Regions from separate parts of the Ruania alkalisoli genome, predicted to be linked through region 2. Evidence: predicted binding sites of a transcription regulator. Region 2 holds the regulator's gene; the other holds the start of a gene.

Region 1 (9,868 bases), 410 kb from region 2:
ACCGGGAGTCGTTGCTCGCACGACGGCGAGCCACTGTGGCCCGCTCAGTTGCCTGGACGATCCTACTCGTCGTCTCGTTGCTGATGCTGGTTCCATTCCTGTGGATGCTGCTCACGGCTTTGAAGACTGACGGTGAGATCGCACGTGGCGGCAGCCTGCTGCCGCAGGAATGGCAATGGAGCAACTTCGCCAGCGCACTCGAAGCCGCACCATTTCACATCTACGCACGGAACAGCCTGCTCATCGCCGTCGGTCACACCGTGATGACGCTGACGTACGCGTCAGCAGCTGGCTACGCACTCGCCAAGCTTCGATTCTCGGGGGCCAAGTGGCTGTTCGGCGGGTTTCTTGCGGCGATGATGATCCCCAGCTACGCAACGATCGTCCCTCAGTTCCTCATGGTTCGATTCATGCCGCTGTTCGGGGGTAATGACATTTTCGGCCAAGGTGGTAGCGGTTGGATCGATACGTGGTGGGCTCTCATTATTCCCGGTGGGGTCTCCGCCTTCTCGGTCTTCCTGTTCCGGCAGTTCTTCACTTCCGTACCGACGGAGCTGATCGAAGCCGCCAGGCTGGATGGACTCAGCGAGGTTGGAATCTTCGCCAGGATCTCCGCACCTCAGGTCGTCCCAGCATTCCTGACCGCCGGACTACTGAGCTTCGAGAGCTCGTGGAACAACTTCCTGTGGCCACTGCTCGTTACCTACAGCGAGGAACTTCGTGTGGTTCAAGTGGGTCTTGCGGGATTCCGCCAGGAGACCACCGCCGAATGGAATCTCATGATGGCGGGAACCGCCATGGCAACGCTCCCCATGGTCGTGATCTTTCTATTCGCACAAAAGTACTTCGTTCAGGGCTTCGCGAACGTCGGCATCAAGTGACTTTCGGCTGACATCTTTCGGCGACCTGCCCTCGAACGCGATCAAGCCAGTCGATGGCGGCCAGAACGTCGCCCCGACCATCGCAATTCCGCTGTGGCCCAGATCTGCGGCGAGTACCTCGAAGGAATGAACAACAACGGAGAGTGATATCCCATGGTGTACAACGAAGTAGCCTTTTCCCGACGCACCCTCCTCGGTGTCGGTGCCGCACTCGGTGCCACCGCTGCGTTGGGGCATCTCGGTGCCAGACCGGCCTGGGCGACTGACGACTACGAGTACGTCCGGGAACGCTTCCGCGCAGACCTGGTGGGCAGTCGTACGGTCGATCCCGACGATCCGGCCGTGGCGGCCATCGTCGCCGGGTACGACGACGCCTGCGACGAGCGGCTCGACCAGTTCTCTCCCAGTTCCCAGGGGGTGTTCGCCGACCTGAACATCACCGGCACATCCAGTTCAGCACCGGTGAGTGCATCGTTCACCGGGCTGCGGTCCATGGCCTACGCCTTCGCCGTGCCCGGCGGCCGGTACACCGGGTCGTCCGAGCTGGCTGACCAGATTGTGACCGGTCTGCAGACCATGAACGATCTCGTGTACAACGTCGACCAGCCCGAGTATGACAACTGGTGGACCTGGGAAATCGGCTCGACCGGCAGGATCATCGAGATCCTCACGATGTGTCACGAGGTCGTGCCCGCGGATCTACGAGCGGCCCTGTGCGACGCCATGGCTCACTTCGTCCCCGATCCGGGGTTCAACTACCCACCCGATAGCCCACGCCGAGTTGTGAGCAGCGGCGCCAACCGGATCAACCTGTGCCGGGCCGTGATCCTGGAGGGCATCCTGATGCGGCGCCCGGATCGGATCGAGCTGGGCATCGAGACATTCCTCCCGGCATTGGAGGTCAGCGACACCGGAAACGGTCTGCTTTCCGACGGGTCGTTCGTCCAGCACAACCAGGTGGCCTACACCGGTGCGTACGGATGCTCCTACCTGAACGGGGCTTCCAGCTTGGTGTCGCTGATGCCCCAGACCCCATGGGAGATGGCCGATTCGCAGGTCGCCGCTCTTCTGCGGTCGATCGACGACGCCTACACGCCCTTGGTGTTCAACGGGCAGCTGGCTGCCTCGCTCCGCGGCCGGGCCGTGTCCTATCCCTCGTCCTCTGATTCCGGTGACGGTCAGGTCATTCTCTCGAGCGCGCTGAGGCTGGCGCGCCAGGCTGACCCAGAGACGGCCGCCCGGTGGCGCGGACTCTGCCTCGGCTGGATCGAGCGATCCCGGCACTACGACATCAGGGCCAGTGCCGCGCTGCCGCTGCTGGCGCTGATCGAGGAGGCGGAGGCGCTGGCGCCACCGATTCAGCCACAACCGATCGAATCCCGTACCTTCCCGGGCATGGACCGGGTGGTTCACCAACGGCCGGGGTGGTCGGCCAACGTGGCCATCGGGAGCACGCGGATCAACAAGTTCGAGGTGATGAACCGAGAGAACCGCACCGCTTGGCATCATGGGGACGGGTTCCTCGGCCTCTACCTGGAGAACGAGGAAGTCGCGCAGTTCGACGACAACTTCTGGCCCACTGTCGATCCCTACCGAATTCCAGGAACAACAGTCGACAGCCAACCCCGACCCATCCTCAACGGTGGTGGCCTGGACTCGATGCTCGGTTTCTCTCCGATGGTCGGCGGCTGCGTGGTTGGTGGTGAACCGAACCCACCGGCTCAGCGCGGAACCCATGCGATCTGGACGGCGCGCGAGCGCAACTGGAGATCATCGATGGAAGCCACCCTGTCGTGGTTCTTCCTCGACGATGGCATCGTCGCTCTCGGCAGTGGGATCAACGCACCGATCGTGGAGCGCGTCTCGGCGTTCGGAGACGCCTATGTTCGAGGCGGCACCTACGCAGACAACAACTACAGCACGGCAGGCTACCTTCCAGTGCGGAAATCGAGCAGTGCCTCCTACACCCGCGAGACCTACTTCCAATTCTCCCTGGCCGACCTCCCCGCAAGGATCAGGTCGGCGACGCTGTATTTCAATGCTGACGTAGATGACAGCGGCGGCACGGAGATGGATGTCGAGGTTCACGCGGTCGATGGGGAATGGGTCGAGAACACCATCACCTGGAACAACCGCCCACCCACCGGCGAACGGTTGGCGACGGTGCACGTGGTCGAGGAGCCCCGCTGGCACGCGGTTGAGATGACCGAACACGTCCGGGAGCTACTTGCCGCAGGAGACACACTCAGCGTCGTCCTGCTGGAGGACCCGCCGGACGGCACCGGACTGAACGTCAAGGTTCGCGGCCGCACCAGCAGCACATCCACCGCTCCCTACCTGGAGATAGAGCTCGACGAACCCACCCCTGACACCTACCCGATCGAGACGATCCTCGAGAACCGCAAGGTGCCCGGGGACGATGTCCCGGCGTGGTCGGTGGATGGCGTGCCGGTATCCGGCTCCGATGTTCCGGGATGGCGGGATGCGATCGTGGGCACCACAGCACATCTACCCGGCACAGCGGGCTATCTGATGCTCGACGGCGAACGCACCTTCGATCTGACGTGTGACGAGCGGACCGGGGACTGGCATCGCATCAGGGAACGCGAGGACGACACTCCTATCATCCGGACGTACCAGACCGCGTGGCTGGATCACGGACGGATGCCAACGGATGCATCATTCGCCTATCACCTATTGCCGAGGATCAGTGCCCAGGATCTCGCAGATCTGGCGGAGTCCCCGAGTGCGGTGGTCGTGGCGAACGAAGCTGATCGTCAGGCGGTGGCGGCACCGGGCCAGGGTTACTTTGCGGCCGCCTTCCACGCAGCCGGCGAAGTCCGCCATGGACGACAGTCGATCCGAGCCGAGGCGCCGTGCACCGTAGCGACCTTGGGCGAGCCCGGTGCAGGCGGATCATTCGAGATCTCTGTCGCCGATCCCGCTCGTGACGCCGACGTGGTCGAGGTTCAGGTCTCGCTTCCGCCGGGCCTGCCCTTGCGGGTCACCCGCGCTGACGACACCATCGACCTCTCGATCAGCAATGGAGTAGCACATCTGACAGTTCGCACCGCGGAGACCTACGGTCGCTCCCAGCGGATCCTGTTCACCGCTGACGTCTGAGATCGAGCTCGCGGCATCCACTCGCCTGATCATGCGCCAGAGCCTGGGATGCCCGTTCCTTCTTCACGGTCCTACCCACGATCCCATTTCTCGGGTAGGACCGTGAAGAAGCTGGTCGCACAGGGAGTCACCGACGCGATTCCCCATCTAGCCAGGCCCTGATCTCCTCACCAGTTGTCGACCGTCGGCGCGAGAGCAGCCCCACCTATCTCCGACTGGCAATGAGTTGCTGGGAGCCGTCCGTTGTGACCGTCCCACCTCAGCCATCTGGTGCACGGCCACCCGGATGTCCTCGCGGAAGTAGATCAGGTCCGGCAGATGCCACCGGTACAACCCATGCATCGGCGGTGCCTCGGTGGAGGAGTCTGCGGTCTGTGAAAGTCACTCAGTGCGCATGCTGGGGGTACCCGTGATAGGCGCCGAGAAGGTGCTGATCTGCTTCGTGCGCAGACCGTGGGCGTGCATGTTGGGCAGATAGCCGAGCTCGGCCGCCACGGCGCGGATCCGTTGTGCGACGGCAGGGTTCACCCGCCCGGTGTCGGGATCGACGTCACCGAGGTGACCGGTCGGCGGTTCGCGTTCGATGTCGCCGGTACAGAACTGACGGCGCTCAGCCCATCCGTGCCTCATCTGGCACAGCGTCGCCAGGAGCCGTCAGTTCTGCACGGTCAGGAGCTCGAACGCCGCCCGCGGATCACAGCGGCCGCCACCAGCCCGGCGAAGAGCGCGAACCCGCCGAGCCCGACCAGCACCGGACCGGCGGGAAGTCCGAGAATCTCCCGCATCCGGGTGACGTGCGTGACCTCGCGGTGGTCGCCGGCTTCCGGAGCGGGGGCGAAGGTGAAGTCGGAGACGATCTGCTCGCTGGGATCGTCGAAGCGCTGGTCGAAGACGGTCAGATAGGCGCCGTCGCCCACCAGTCCTGCGAGCGTCTCATCAGCGGTTTGCCCTGGTTCGAGCGGGCCTGCGAACCGTCGCTCACCGGTCTCCCTGTCCCAGGTCGGATCGGTGCGTTGTACCTGCTGGTCGGTGACCACATAGGTGCGCACGTACTGTTCGCGCGTGGCGGCCGCGGAGATCCGCATCGGGTAGAGGAGCGCCGAGGAGTCGAATGTCAGCCGGAGCGGCTGAATCTCGCCTGCCAGCACCTCGGACTCGGGGGCGATCCGCACCGCGACGTAGTACCAGCCCTCGGAGACGTAAGGCAGCAACGCCTCGGCCACGGCATCGTTCATCACGTAGTCGTGGGCGTCGAGCCAGTCAGCAAGGCCGTCGGCATCACTGGCCGAGAGCACACTGACCTCGAGTGGCCCGAGCGTGACCGTGCTCATGACGTCCACTGAGGAGCCAGAAGGCGCCGCGCCGTCGGACCCGCCAGCGCCGCCACCTCCCTGCGGCCACCACCGGTAGTCCACCTCGACACTCGGTGCGATCAGCTCCTCGAGGGCGTCGAAGACGGCCGGGTCGACCAGTCCCACATCGGCGGGAGCGGGCGTGGGAATGACCAACGCTGCCTCATCGGCCTCGGAGAGCATGTCCAGCTGCAGGATGACATCCTCGGTCTCTCCGTCCCAGGCGACGAGCGCCTCCTCCCGGTCCACGGCGATGTCGTAACCCTCGTGCGCCACGGCAGCACCGCATCCGCACGCCGCGGCCGGCTCGGGGATCAGCACCAGCCCGGCTGCCAGTGCACCCGCGGCGAGTGTGGTGGCAACGGCCCGGTGGGTGCGGGAGGTTCCGTGCGCAGGGAGACCTCGGGTCGTCGTCATGCGATTCACGGTAGGGCAGCGATCGGCGCGAACCCGGGCCCGATGCCGGATCGATACCAAGCTCGAAGCGATCGTGACCATTCCGTTGTGCGACCTGCACAAGACCTGCACAGCGCCGACGAGGGTAGCGTCGACATACCCTCGGGGGGTACCATGGGCGGACGAGACGAGGACGATGCAGGGAGCATGCGATGACCGAGCAGACGGTGGAGCCCGACACCTCCGCCCACGGCTACACCCCGGAGAAGGAGGCCTATCTCAAGCGGCTGCGACGGGTCGAGGGCCAGGTGCGCGGGATCGCGCGAATGGTCGAGAACGACACCTACTGCATCGACGTCCTCACGCAGATCTCTGCCGTGACGAAGGCGCTGCAGGCCGTCGGCCTGGGACTTCTCGAGGACCACCTCGGCCATTGCGTCGTCGATGCGGCACGCCGCTCCCCGGAGGAGGGGGCCGCGAAGGTGGAGGAAGCCAGCGCCGCCATCGCACGCCTCGTCCGTTCCTGACACCGAAAGGACCCACCATGACCACCACCACGATCGACGTCACCGGCATGACCTGCGGCAACTGCGTTGCCCACGTGACGGCAGAACTCAAGGAGATCGACGGCGTCTCTGACGTCTCCGTCGACCTGCACCAGGGCGAGGCCTCGCCCGTGACCATCACCTCGACCTCGCCGGTGGAGGAGGCAGCCATTCGCGCGGCTGTGGACGAGGCCGGCTACCAGGTCACTGCGATCCGCTGACCCTACTGACGAGCGGCAGACGAAACGCCGCGTCCGGTGCGATCACCATGCACCGGACGCGGCGTTTCGTCGCTGAGGGAGCGATCAGGCGCCCTGCCCTGCCTCGACCTGCGGCGCCTCCGTGGTGGCATCGCTGGTCTGCACCTCGATCTTGCGCGGCTTGGCACGCTCGGCCACGGGAATCCGCAGGGTGAGCACGCCGTGGGCGTAGTTGGCGGCGATCGCCTCGACGTCCAGGCCGTCACCGAGGGTGAGCTGACGCCGGTAGGAACCGGACGGGCGCTCCTGGGCCAGCCACTTGCCGCCGTCGGGCTGGGCGACAGTTCGCTCTGCCTGCACGGTCAGCATGTTGCCGTCGACGTCGAGATCGATCGAGTCGGGCGCAACCCCTGGCAGGTCGATGTCAACGACGAAGTCGTCACCGACGCGGTACAGATCCATCGGCATCCAGCGCGGGCCGCGGCCGGCGAGGCGGTCGAAGTCACGGAACGGGTCGAACATCAGGTTCATCGCAGACCTCCTGTGGTCGGTGGCCCCGTGGGGCCAAGGGCACTCGGCGGGCACCTCACCCGCCGTACACCCTGTCCAACGGCGACGGCGGCCCCTGTGTTCCAAAGTTGAGTCCCCTTCGCTCAAGGCGAACATCTATCCGCACCATACCGCGGTTCCTCCGTACCTCAGCGCCCCGAGCGCCGCTCCGTCAGACGACGGCGGGTCGCAGCGATCGCCTGACGCGTGGACGCGAGCTGATCGTCGGGCGCCCCCACCTCCTGACGCAGTCGCAAGGCCGTGAGGAACCACTCCAACGCCTCGTCGTAGCGACCTTGGTCGAACAGGCTCTTGCCCCCGTGCTGCCACGCGAAGTACCTCATCGCGATGGTGACGCGCTCCTGTCGGGAGCCGGGCTCCGCCGTCCCGCACGCAGACTCTGCCGAGTGCTGCGCGCGACGGAACAGCAGGTCGGCCAGCGCGAATCGCCGCTGCCACTGCAGCACGTGAGCCAGCCGGAGGGCGGGCCCGATCGCAGCCACCGGCAGCACGCAGGACCGTTCCGGCGGCCCGCTCCCTTCGCGCACCCCCATCGCCTCCGGCTGTTCGTCCCCCTCCCGCAGCAGCGCAGGATCGGACGGTCCGCCGGCCCGCGCCAGGGCTGCCCACCCGAGCCGCTCAGCCTCCTCCAGCTCATTGAGCATCCGCAGCCAGCCGATGCGCTCGGCATCTGCGTCCTCGCCGAGTGCGGCGAGCGCCGCTACCCGCTGCCGTGCCGCCTCGACGTCATCGGGCCGGTCCCGCAGATCCTCATCGTCGATGGAGTAGGTGGCAGGTGGAAGTTCGGGCGGCATGGCGTCATGCTCGCACGACCTGATCGACACAGATGCGTAGAGCGCAGCGCCACCACGCCGTAGGGTGACGCAGCCGTGTCGATCCCGTCACCGCGCGCACCACACCGCACGTCGGTAAACGCTATCCAACACGAGGAGGACCTGGCAGAATCTCCCTCCATGGCTTCAGAGCAGATCCAGACCCCGGTGCAGATCCAGACCTTCAACGACAACGGAGCCTGGTGCTGGTTCCAGGATGAGCGCGCCATCATCGACCCGGTCACCGGCACGATGCTGATCGGCTCCGTGGCCGCGGCCGAGGGGGCGGGAGGCCAGGCCCGCTCCGGCAACATCGAGCTCGCCGTCGTTGATCTGAGCTCCGGCGCCTCCCAGATCGTGGTGCTGCACGCCAACCTCGAGGTCGACGACCACAACGATCCCGCCCTGTGGATCCGCCCCGACGGGCGATACCTGGCGATGTACACCAAGCACAAGAGCGACAACTTCCAGCGCTGGCGGATCTCCACCCGCCCCCACGACGCCACCGAATGGGGCCCGGAGCAGACCTTCGACTGGACCGAGCTGACCGAGGGCCGGGGCGCCACCTACTCCAACCTGCACTACCTCGCCGAGGAAGGCCGCCTCTACGCCTTCGCGCGCGCGGTCAACGACGACCCCTCGATCCTGATCAGCGACGATCACGGCGAAACCTTCCGCTACGGCGGCAAGCTCTTCACCCGGCCGAAGATCGGGTACGTCAACGGGTACACCCGGTACGCCTCGAACGGGACCGATCGGATCGACTTGATCACCACCGACCACCACCCGCGCGACTACGACAACTCGATCTATCACGGCTACGTCGCCGGCGGCGCGCTGCACGACTCCCATGGCACGGTCGCCGACCCCGCGGTCCTCTCCCCCGAGGCCCCCTCCCAGGTGGAGCTGACCACGCTGCTGGCCACGGGCACCACGTTGACCGACTCCCCGCTCACCCACGCCTGGACCACCGACATCCGGCAGGGCCGCGGCACGCAGACAGGTCAGCTCGCCGCCGTGCTCACCGCCCGTGCCCACGATGAGCCGGAGAACAGCAACTACTCCGACCACCGCTTCGTCTATGCCCGTCACGACGGCGCAGGCTGGCAGATCTTCCCGCTCGCCCCGGCGGGGGCGAACCTGCTCCCGCACGAGCAGGACTACACGGGCCTGGTCTCGATCGACCCCTACGATCTGGACTCGCTGTACCTCTCGGCGCCGATCGACCCGCGGGACGGCTCAGCGCTGGCCCACCACGAGATCTTCCACGGCCGTACCACCGACGGCGGAACCTCCTGGGCATGGACGCCCATCACCGAGAACTCCGGGGAGGACAATCTGCGACCGATCGCCGTCCCCGGAGACCCCTCGACTCTCGCCGTCACGTGGTTTCAGGGAACTATGACGGCATCCCAGCACTACGCGTGTCGGGTCCAGGGGTTTGTCCAGCCCCGACCTTGATCGCCATCAGTTCGCCGGTGTCGTCGAACTCCTTCTCGATCGTCGCGTCATGCCGGTAGGTGGCGCGGCTGACGACGACCGCCAGCACCAGGCCGACGATGAATCCCGGCAGTAGTTCATAGATTCCGGTGTCGAACCGGCTCCACACGAACACGGTCACGGCACCGCCGATCATCGCGGAGAGCGCCCCCCAGTTGGTGAGCTTGCGCCAGAACAGGCTCAGCAGCACGATCGGCCCGAACGAGGCACCGAACCCTGCCCAGGCGAAGGAGACGAGCCCGAGGATGGTGTCATTGGGCACGATCGCCATCAGCGCCGCGACGACCGCGACCAGCAGCACACAGGAGCGCCCCAGCACTGTCAGGTGCTTCGGTGAGGGGGCCTCACGGCGCATCACCTTGTACAGGTCCTCCACCAACGCGGAGGAGCAGACGACGAGCTGGCTGGAGATGGTGCTCATGATGGCCGCCAGCACCGCAGCGAGCACGAAGCCGGCCACGATCGGGTGCAGGAGCAGTTGCGCCATCA
Region 2 (9,868 bases):
CAGAAGATCGGTGAGGCGCTCTACGCCCAGCAGGCTGCTGAGGGTGAGGGTGCGCCGGGTAGTGAGGGTGCCGAGGGCGCCTCGGCCGACCAGTCCTCCAGCGAGGACGAGGACATCGTCGACGCCGAGATCGTGGACGAGGATGAGAAGAAGTGACCGAGTCTCAACCATCTGAGGAGCAACCGGTCGTACGCGACAAGCGCCGCCTGGACCCGACCACGGGTGAGCTCCGTACCCCGGAGGAGGTGGCCGCAGCCGAGGCTGCGGCCACCGCCGCGGAGCAGATTCCCGACGGCGCAGCCTCCGAGTCCTCTGACGGCACCACTCCCGATGGTTCCGAGGGCGGACAGGCTGAGGACCCGGTCGCTGCTGCCAAGGCGGAGGCCGCCGACCTGCAGGACCAGCTCGCGCGTGCGAAGGCCGACCTGTACAACCTCGACCAGCGGTTCAACCAGTTCGTCAAGCGCTCCCGTGTGGAAGCGCAGGCGGAGAAGGGGCGCGGTGTCGAGTCGGTCGTGGAGGCGCTGATCCCGGTGCTCGACGATGTCGACGCCGCACGTCAGCACGGCGGGCTCGAGGGTCCGCTGGCGTCCGTGGTGGACAAGCTCGAATCCACGCTGACCACTCGCTTCGAGGTGGAACGCTTCGGTGCGGCGGGGGAGGAGTTCGACCCGACGGTGCACGAGGCGCTCATGCACTCCACGAGCGAGGACGTTGAGGCCGAGACCGTCTCCCAGGTGCTTCAGCCCGGTTACCGGGTGGGCGAGCGAGTGGTGCGCCCGGCCCGCGTGGCGGTGACCGGACCACAGTGACCGAGCAGTTGCCGAGGGGCGGGACCAGCCCGGATGCAGGAGGAAGAATGATCGAAGGAGGTGTGGCGCGATGACCGGACAGGACTGGCTGGAGAAGGACTTCTACGCGACGCTGGGCGTGTCCAAGGACGCCGACGCCGCCGAGATCAAGAAGGCCTACCGCAAGCTGGCCCGCACCTGGCACCCGGACCAGAAGCCCGGGGATGAGAAGGCTGAGCAGCGGTTCAAGGAGATCGGAGAGGCCTACGGGGTGCTCTCCGATCCCGAGCAGCGCAAGCAGTACGACTCGCTGCGCGCCATGGCCGGAGGCGGAGCCCGGTTCGCCTCCGGCCCCGGCGGCGCGGCTGGCGCCAACGGGTTCGAGGACCTGTTCGGTGGCATGTTCACCGGCGCCGGCGGGCCAGGCGGTTCGCGGGTGCGTTACAGCTCGACCGGTGGCGGCATGCCCGGCGGCGGATTCGAGGACCTGCTTGGCGGGTTGTTCGGCGGTGGGATGCCAGGCGCGGGTCCGGCGGGTCCGGGATCCGCAGGCTTCCAGCGCAATGCTCCCACCAAAGGTGGCGACATCAGCACCTCCGCCTCGCTCCCATTCCGCTCCGCCGTCGAAGGTGCCACCGTCACGCTGACGCTCGAGGGCAGCCGGTCGATGACGGTTCGTATACCGGCCGGGGTGCGCGACGGGCAGAAGATCCGGCTCGCCGGCAAGGGGCAGCCGTCGCCGACCGGAGGACCAGCGGGCGACCTGATCGTCACCGTTCACGTCGAGCCGCACCCTGTCTTCGGGATGAATGGCAAGAATCTCACCATCACGGTGCCGGTCACCTTCCCGGAGGCCGTGAACGGCGCCACGATCGCTGTGCCCACGCTCTCCGGCGAGGAAGTTCGCCTCAAGGTTCGCGCGGGGACACAGTCGGGGACCAGGCTGCGGGCCAAGGGTCGGGGCGTTCCGACCAAGGCTGGGACCGGCGATCTCATCGTCACGATCGAGGTGGCCGTGCCCAGAAACCTCACCAAGCAGGCAGCCGAGGCACTTGAGGCGTTCGCTCAGGCGAGCGACGGAACCGATCCACGCGCGCATCTCGCCGCCGCAGCGAAGGCGTGAGGCCTCGTGGCGGCAGGGTATGACGCACCGGTCTTCCTGATCTCGATCGCCGCAGAGCGCGCCGGGATGCATGCCCAGACCTTGCGGCAGTATGACCGCCTCGGTCTGGTGGTGCCCCGGCGCGCTCAGGGGCGGGGCCGCCGCTATTCTCAGCGCGATGTCGACGTGCTGCGGGAGGTCCAGCGCCTCTCGCAGGAGGAGGGCATCAATCTCGCCGGGATCAAGAGGATCCTCGAACTTGCAGCCGAGAACGAGCGCCTGGAGGTGGAGAACGCCCGCCTCCGTGAGCGGGCCGGGGTGAACCGGCGCGTCTTCACTGCCGATGCCTCCGGTGATGTCGTCGCGGTGCCGCTCGGCACCCGGCTGCGCAGGGTGGAATCGAACGCCCTGGTGCTCTGGCGACCGCACCGCTGACCGAGCACCGGCACCGGCGGGGCCGACCCGGGCAGGGCGTCGCGGGCGCTGGTCGGCCCGGGCGTGCGACATCCCCGAATCCAGTGGATTCGAACGGGACTCGTGGTCGGCTCGGCTGGTGGCTAGGGTTCAGGAGGTATCACCCGCATCCTGGAGGAGGTTGTCTTGTCCTACACCCCGCCCCCGCCCGATCCCAACGAGCAGGACCCCGCGTACGGGCAGCAGCCCCCGCCGCCGGGAATCCCGTCATTCGGCGCATCATCGCAGCAGCCCCCTGCCGAGGTGCCGTCCTATGGATCCGCATCTCAGCAGCCGCCGTCGTACGGGTCGGCGTCCCAGCAGCCGCAGGAACCAGGGGCACCCGCCTACGGCGCGCCTCAGCCCCCTGCGCCTCAGCAGCCCGCCCCTCAGCAGTCTGCACAGCCCGGTCCTCCTCAGCCTGGCACTGCGGTTCCTGGGTATGGGGCCCAGCAGCCTCCGGCTGGCTATGGCGTCCAGCAGCCTCCGGCTGGGTACGGCGCCCAGCAACCTCCGGCCGGCTACGGACCGCCACCCGGGGGCGGATATGGCCAGCCCGCCTACCCGCAGGCAGGCGGTGGCGGCAACGGCTTCTTCGGTGCGTTTTTCGACTTCTCATTCTCGAAGTACGTCACCCTGACATTCGCCAAGGTCATCTTCATCATCGCGATCATCATCGCCGCGCTCTGGTGGCTCGGAGCGATCATCAGCGGATTCGGTGCGGGAGCCATCGGAAGCATGATGAGCGACTTCGGGGGCGGCAGAAACGGGGGCGGCGGCGCGATCCTCGGTGTGCTGGCCATCCTGTTCGGCTGGATCCCGCCGGCACTGTTCCTCATCAGCGTCCGGATCGGGCTCGAGTTCGTGGCCGCCACGATCAAGACGGCGCAGAACACGTCCGTGCTGGCCGCGCGCGAGGAATCCACCGACGACTGACGTCCCGGTCAGGGAGCCGGGTGCGCACGTCGATGACATGATGGGCGACCATGGACGTGCGCACCTGGCTCGCCGCCCTCCCCCCGCTCGAGAGCAGCCACCTGCCACCGTTCGACCCGGCGAACGCTCCGGACGATCCCGCGCAGCTGCACCGCCGCTGGATCGCCGACGCCGCTGGTCGCGGGCTCCCGGCACCGCACGCCGTCACGCTCGCGACGGCCGCGGACCGGGACGTCAGCGCCCGGACGGTCATGCTGCGCGACCTCAGCGGCGGGCACTGGGTGTTCGCCACCGACGCCGCCAGCCCGAAGGCACGGCAGATGGCCCGCAACCCGCGCGCCGCCCTCACCTCGTTCTGGCCCGCGCTCGGACGTCAGGTGCGCGTGACGGGGGCGGTACGTGACCTGGGTGAGGATGCCGGGGCTCGTGATTTCCTCGCTCGTCACCCCGGATCTCGTGCCGCGGTCCTGACTGGTGAGCAGAGCGCCCCGCTCGACTCTCTGGAGACCTACGATCGCGCCTACGCTGAGGCGAGGGACGCCGTCGAGAAACATCCCGGCCGCGTGCCTGCCACATGGCGGTGCTATGCGATCGCAGCGACCACTGTGGAGTTCTGGGCCGCCAGGCCGAGCGGCGGTCAGATCCGGCTGAGGTACACCCTCGAACAGACCTGGCAGAGAGGACTGGTGTGGCCATGAACCCAACCGACCCGACCACCGACCACGTGCGCGCGGTGGACGAGGCTGAGGCCGCGCTCGACTCGATCATCGGGGCCGTCGAGGGATTCGAGGGATCCGACCTGTCGGCGCCGGTCGCTCTGGCCGGGTGGACCCGCAGCCACGTGCTCGCCCACGTGGAGGTGGTGGGGGAGGCGCTCGCGGTCCAGGTGGAGCAGGCGGCGCGCGGACGTCAGGTGCCGTTCCTGGAGGGAGGGCGCGCTGCTCTGGAGCGGGCTGTCGAGACGGGTGCCGAGCGCACCCGCGAGGAACACCTGGCCGCGCTGCGCACGTTGCGCGACCGGCATCACGCCAGCCGCCCTGATGCTGACGACCTCGTCTGGTACGAACCGGTCTCGTTCCGGGACGGCACAGTGGTCGACGTGGCGCTGGCCTGGTGGCGTGAGAGCCGGGTGCATCTGGTCGACCTCGACTGCGGAGCGCGCCCGGAGGACGTCTGGTCCCGCGAACTCACCGAACACCTGGTCGACTTCCTCTCGGTGCGGTTGCCCGGCCATCTCGAAATCGCTCTCGACGCACCGGCGGACGGCTTCAACTACACCGTCACCGGGCCGAGGCCTGCGACGGGTCCGTTGGTGCGGCTGCCCGAGAAGCCCCTCATCATCACCGGATCGCTCATCGAGCTGACGGCGTGGCTCGCCGGCCGCGATGTGGCCGAGCCGCCGACCGCCCTCCAGGGCGATCAAGAGGTAACGCTGCCTGAGCTGGGGCCGTGGCCCTCGGCGCTGCTGCCCGGGTAGTGACTACCAGCGCCGGTAGGGTCCGATGTGGTCAGGTGAGACTGCCAAGGGTTCACTGACCTCCCATCCACAGGAGCGCAGCGTCTCGGCGGCCTCGTGCTGGAGGTCTCTGACTGCTGCGCGGAGTTGGCGGCGGCGCCACGCCTCGCGTCCATCGGCGACTGCTTGTCGCCACCCGGGGTGAGCGTCGACGCCGCACTCTCGAACGAGGAACTCGAGGAGATCTTCGATTCCGGGCCGAAATCGTTCTCCGCCGGTCGGCATGTGTACCTTCGACAGGTCATGCGGTCCGCTGACCCGGTCGTGTCGGTGTGCCATGGCAAGGAGGGCGGTAAAGGCGCCGCGCTCAGCGTGGAACTGCCAGTGAGACACCGGATCGGAGCGCATGTCCGCGCGGTACTCCATTCGAACCAGGGGCTGACGATCCAGGCTTGAGTAGACGGCGAAGTCTGTGCGCGAGGTCTTGAGGTGTTCGTTGCGTCGATCGAGCTCCTGATGGAGCGAGAAACTCAGATCTGCATAGCGCTCGCCGTCGATGAACAGCGGGATCCGCTGTGAGTAGGCGCCCTCCCCTTCGGGACGAATCACGTACCGTTGCGCGAATTCGACGGAGATGATGCGCTTGTCGTGCGGTAGGACGGCGTCGAGTAATCGCTGCACGTCCTCGGCGAATGCGGCGGAACGTGCAGCGAGGTCAGGCGTCTCGCTCATCGTCAAGTAGGAAGGCGATCTCCTCGAGGTCCTGAGCCGCGTACCATTCGTCGCCGACCAGCGCCCCCTCGGCAACCCGCCGTTCGAACGTGCGTCGATCCACCCCGAGGTGGTGAAGGATCTGCTCGCGGCGCTCGAGGAGTTCGTCTCTGGTGACTGTGATGGTTCGCGGACTCATGGGATCACTTTCCCTTCTGAAGACTGTGCGCTCACCGTAGCGCCGACCACTGACAGTCCTCGGGTGGTCCAGGCTTTGCTGCCCTTGTGGAACTGTCGCCAGGATACGACCCACGACCTCATAGGCGCAGCCGCTCGGCCAGGAACCGGTAAGCCAGCGCGCTCATGTGCGCTGCCTGCGCGTTCGTCGCAGCCCCGCCGTGCCCGCCCTCGATGTTCTCGTAGTAGGTCACGTCCTTGCCGGCCGCGATCATCTGCGCCGCCATCTTGCGGGCGTGCCCCGGGTGCACCCGGTCGTCGCGGGTGGAGGTGGTGAACAGAACCGGAGGGTAGGAGGTGTCGGGATCGAACAGGTGATACGGCGAGAACGTGCGGATGAACTCCCACTGCTCCGGGTCGTCCGGGTCGCCGTACTCGGCCATCCAGGAGGCGCCGGCCAGCAGGTGGGAGTAGCGCTTCATATCGAGCAGGGGTACCTGGATGACCACGGCGCCGAACAACTCGGGGTACTGGGTGAGCATGTTACCCGTGAGTAGCCCGCCATTGGAGCCACCCTGTACGCCGAGGTGTTCTGCGCTGGTCACTGCGCGTGCCACCAGATCCTTCGCGACGGCGGCCATGTCCTCATACGCCTTGTGCCGGTTCTCCTTCAATGCCGCCTGGTGCCAAGTAGGCCCGTACTCCCCGCCGCCGCGGATGTTCGCGAGCACATACACGCCGCCACGTTCCAGCCACGCGCTACCCATCGCGCCCGAGTAGGTGGGGGTCAGGGAGATCTCGAAACCGCCGTAGCCATACAGCAGGGTTGGGTTCGACCCGTCCAGGGTGAGCCCTTCGGGGCGGACCAGGAAGTACGGAACCTGCGTGCCGTCGTCAGAGGTGGCGAAATGCTGTTCCATCACCAGGCCGGCGGGATCGAAGAACTGCGGCATCGCCTTCAGTGGCTCCGGCTCGGCACCGATCTCGGCCAGCGACAGGGTGGTCGGGGTGAGGAAGTCGGTGGCGTACACCCACACCGCATCCGAGGTGCGTGGATCCACCGGGCTGACCTCCACGGTGCCCACCTGCGGGGGCCCTACGAACTCCGACTCCCGGAAGCGTCCGCCGTCGGGGGTGAGTACCACCAACCGGTTCTTGACGTCGTCCAGCACGTTCAGCACGAGGTGGCGCCTGGTCCACGTGTACTCCGCCAGCGACGTGCTCGGTGTGGGTTCGTAGAGCACGTGGAAGTCGCGCGAACCGGCAAGGAAGGGGTCCAGGCCGAGGGCCAGCAGGGAGCCGCCCCGGTAGGTCTGGGTGATCGTGCGCCCGGCTTCGTCGGTGTCCTCCACGGTCCAGTCCTCGCGCAGCTCGACCGTGAGCCATTCGCGGTGAAGTCCAGGGTTGGCTGACCGAGGTACATCGATCCGTGTGAGTGTGCCGTCGTCGCCGAGCAGGTAGAGCTCGTGCTCATAGAAGGCGATGGCCCGGGAGACCAGGTTCCGCTCGAATGCGGGGGTGGAGTCGTGCATCGCGGCGATGTACAGGTCCTGCACCTCGCCCTCGTAGACGACCTCTGCCTGGTCGAGCGCGGTGCCGCGGCGCCACCGGCGAGCGATCCGCGGGTAGCCGGAGGAGGTCATCGAGCCCTCGCCGGTGTCGGTGAAGACGAAGAGAGTGTCAGAGTCGATCCAGGACGTTCCGCCCTTGGACTCGGGCCGGTAGAAGCCACCGTCGACGAACTGCTTGGACTGCAGGTCGAACTCACGGGAGACGTCCGCATCGGAACCGCCCCGGGAGAGATCCACGATCGCGAGCCGGTAGGCATCCGGACCGGTGCGCAGCACGCTGGCCCCGTGCCAGACCCAGTTGGCGCCCTCGGCTTCGTTGAGGGCGTCGATATCGAGCACGACCTCCCACTCGGGATCGTCGCTGTGATAGGACTCCAGCGTGGTGCGGCGCCAGATCCCGCGCTCATGCTCGGCGTCCCGCCAGAAGTTGTAGTAGTGCTCGCCCACCTTGGAGATACCCGGGATCTTCTCGTCGGAGTCGAGGATGGATCGGATCCGGTCCCGAGTGGAGGTGAACTCCGTCGTCTCGGCGAGGGTGGCGGCCTGTTCGGCGTTGCGGGCACGCACCCAGTCGAGGGCTTCGGGGCTCTCGACGTCTTCGAGCCAGCTGTACGGGTCGTGTGTCACGTGCGGTCCTCGCGATATGGGGTGGGGGCGGTGGAGTTCAGCCTAAGAGATGGCAGGTGCGTGACTACCCGGTGGCGAGGGTGGGTGCGTGCTCGTCCATCTTCGGTTGCGGTGCACACCAGTCCGGGTGAAGATGACGACGTCGCACTGACGCGACGTCGCTCTCGACGAGGAGAACATCCATGACTGCATCTGTCGGCCGTATCACCACGATCAGCGCCCGCTCCGACGTCAGTTTCGACGACGCGGTCGAGGCAGGTATCGCGCGTGCCTCCGCCACCTTGCGGAACGTCTCCGGTGCGTGGATCAAGGAGCAGAAGGTCGAAGTGACCGATGGCGCGGTGACCGCCTACCAGGTGGTCCTCGAGGTCACGTTCGTCCTGGACGACTGAGCATCGCTGGAGCCCGTCAGTTCTGTACGGCATCCCGCGCCGCCACGAACGCCGCCACGAACGCCGCGACGCACTCCTCGACATCCTCGGCTGAGTGTGCGGCCGAGAGTTGCACCCGGATACGTGCCTTCTCGCGCGGCACCACGGGGAAACTGAACGCTGTCACGTACACCCCGCGGGCGAGCATGGCGTCGGCGATCCGGGCGGCGAGCGCGGCGTCGCCGAACATCACCGGCACGATGGCGTGCTCCCCGGGAAGCAGGTCGAAGCCCTCGGCGCTCATGCGCTCGCGGAACAGCGCGGCGTTGGATCCCAGCCGCTCACGCAGCTCACCCGAGGCCGCCACCAGGTCCAGTGCCGTCAGCGTCGCGGCGACGATCGGCGGGGCGAGGGAGTTGGAGAACAGGTACGGTCGGGCCCGCTGGCGCAGCAGCTCCACGATCTCGGCCCGCCCGGAGACGTAACCGCCGGATGCGCCACCTAGCGCCTTGCCGAAGGTTCCTGTGGTGAGGTCAACCCGGTCAGAGACGCCGGCATGTTCCGGAGTCCCCGCCCCTGTCGGCCCCATGAACCCGACGGCGTGGGAGTCATCCACCATCACCAGCGCACCGAATTCCTCGGCCAGATCGCAGATCTGGGCCAGTGGGGCCACGTAGCCGTCCATGGAGAACACGCCGTCCGTGACCACCAGGATCCGCCGCGCTCCACCCTCCTTCGCCCGGGTGAGCTGCGCCCGCAGATCAGCCATATCCCGGTTCGAGTACCGGTACCGTGTCGCCTTGCACAGCCGGATCCCGTCGATGATCGAGGCATGGTTGAGCTCGTCGGAGATCACTGCGTCCTCGGCACCGAGCAGCGTCTCGAAGACCCCGCCGTTGGCGTCGAAGCAGGAGCCGAACAGGATCGTGCCCTCGGTGCCCAGGAACTGCGAGACCCGTCGCTCCAGCTCCAGGTGCAGATCCTGGGTGCCGCAGATGAACCGCACCGATGCCATCCCGAATCCGCGCTCGTCCAGGGCCCGGTGGGCTGCGGCAACAATGTCCGGATGCCCGGCGAGCCCGAGGTAGTTGTTCGCGCAGAAGTTCAGCACTTCCGCAGGTGCGCCATCCCCGACGGCGGAAGGGTCGCCGTCGGGAGGGGAAGCAAGCACGTGCGCGGACTGGGGCGAGGCGATGGCGCGTTCGTGCTTGTACAGCCCGGCCGAGCGCAGTTCGTCCAGCTCGGCGCGCAGATCCTCAGCGATCGTGTACATCGGTGCTCCTCACAACCTCGTCCAGTCCAGCACGACCTTGCCGCTCGTGGCCGACTTCGCGGCCGCGAACCCCGCTTCCCACTGCGACGCCGGGAGCCGGTCGGTCACCACCGAGGTGACGGCGTCGAGCAGCCACTCGGAGGTCTGCAGCATCGAGCTCATCGCGTTCCACGTCTCGAACATCTCCCTCCCGTAGATCCCCTGCAGTGTCAGCATCTGGGTGACCACCAGCGACCAGTCCATGTCGATCGGCTCGCTCGGCAGCCCCAGGATGGCGATCTTCCCGCCGTGGTTCATCACGGTGATCATCTCCGGCAGGGCGCTGGGGTGGCCCGACATCTCCAGCCCGACGTCGAAGCCTTCCCGCAGGTGCAGCAGTTCCTCGGCACGGTTGACCGGA

The links. The regulator HspR, encoded in region 2, represses chaperone genes until heat shock. The targets are predictions, from matches to a motif close to AAGTTGAGTCNNNNNGACTCAACTT.
Region 1: a site for HspR is predicted at 7,133-7,157, ahead of IM660_RS18790 (Hsp20/alpha crystallin family protein). Genes of this name have one in related genera too.

Annotation. Positions count from the first base shown of each region.
Region 1 covers NZ_CP063169.1:4,230,770-4,240,637, forward strand. Annotated here, with positions in the region: gene IM660_RS18760 (carbohydrate ABC transporter permease) at 36-881, shown strand; gene IM660_RS18765 (polysaccharide lyase family 8 super-sandwich domain-containing protein) at 1,035-4,004, shown strand; gene IM660_RS18770 (helix-turn-helix domain-containing protein) at 4,386-4,634, opposite strand; gene IM660_RS18775 (DUF2330 domain-containing protein) at 4,673-5,773, opposite strand; gene IM660_RS18780 (metal-sensitive transcriptional regulator) at 5,965-6,279, shown strand; gene IM660_RS18785 (heavy-metal-associated domain-containing protein) at 6,297-6,518, shown strand; gene IM660_RS18790 (Hsp20/alpha crystallin family protein) at 6,603-7,028, opposite strand; gene IM660_RS18795 (tetratricopeptide repeat protein) at 7,196-7,861, opposite strand; gene IM660_RS18800 (BNR-4 repeat-containing protein) at 8,021-9,340, shown strand; gene putP (sodium/proline symporter PutP) at 9,279-9,868, opposite strand, start outside.
Region 2 covers NZ_CP063169.1:3,824,244-3,834,111, reverse strand. Annotated here, with positions in the region: gene dnaK (molecular chaperone DnaK) at 1-156, shown strand, start outside; gene IM660_RS17105 (nucleotide exchange factor GrpE) at 153-812, shown strand; gene IM660_RS17100 (DnaJ C-terminal domain-containing protein) at 883-1,914, shown strand; gene IM660_RS17095 (heat shock protein transcriptional repressor HspR) at 1,921-2,328, shown strand; gene IM660_RS17090 (DUF4282 domain-containing protein) at 2,494-3,282, shown strand; gene IM660_RS17085 (pyridoxine/pyridoxamine 5'-phosphate oxidase) at 3,333-3,980, shown strand; gene IM660_RS17080 (maleylpyruvate isomerase family mycothiol-dependent enzyme) at 3,977-4,759, shown strand; gene IM660_RS17075 (hypothetical protein) at 4,763-5,470, opposite strand; gene IM660_RS17070 (hypothetical protein) at 5,454-5,648, opposite strand; gene IM660_RS17065 (prolyl oligopeptidase family serine peptidase) at 5,767-7,824, opposite strand; gene IM660_RS17060 (dodecin family protein) at 8,007-8,216, shown strand; gene IM660_RS17055 (glycine C-acetyltransferase) at 8,233-9,468, opposite strand; gene tdh (L-threonine 3-dehydrogenase) at 9,478-9,868, opposite strand, start outside.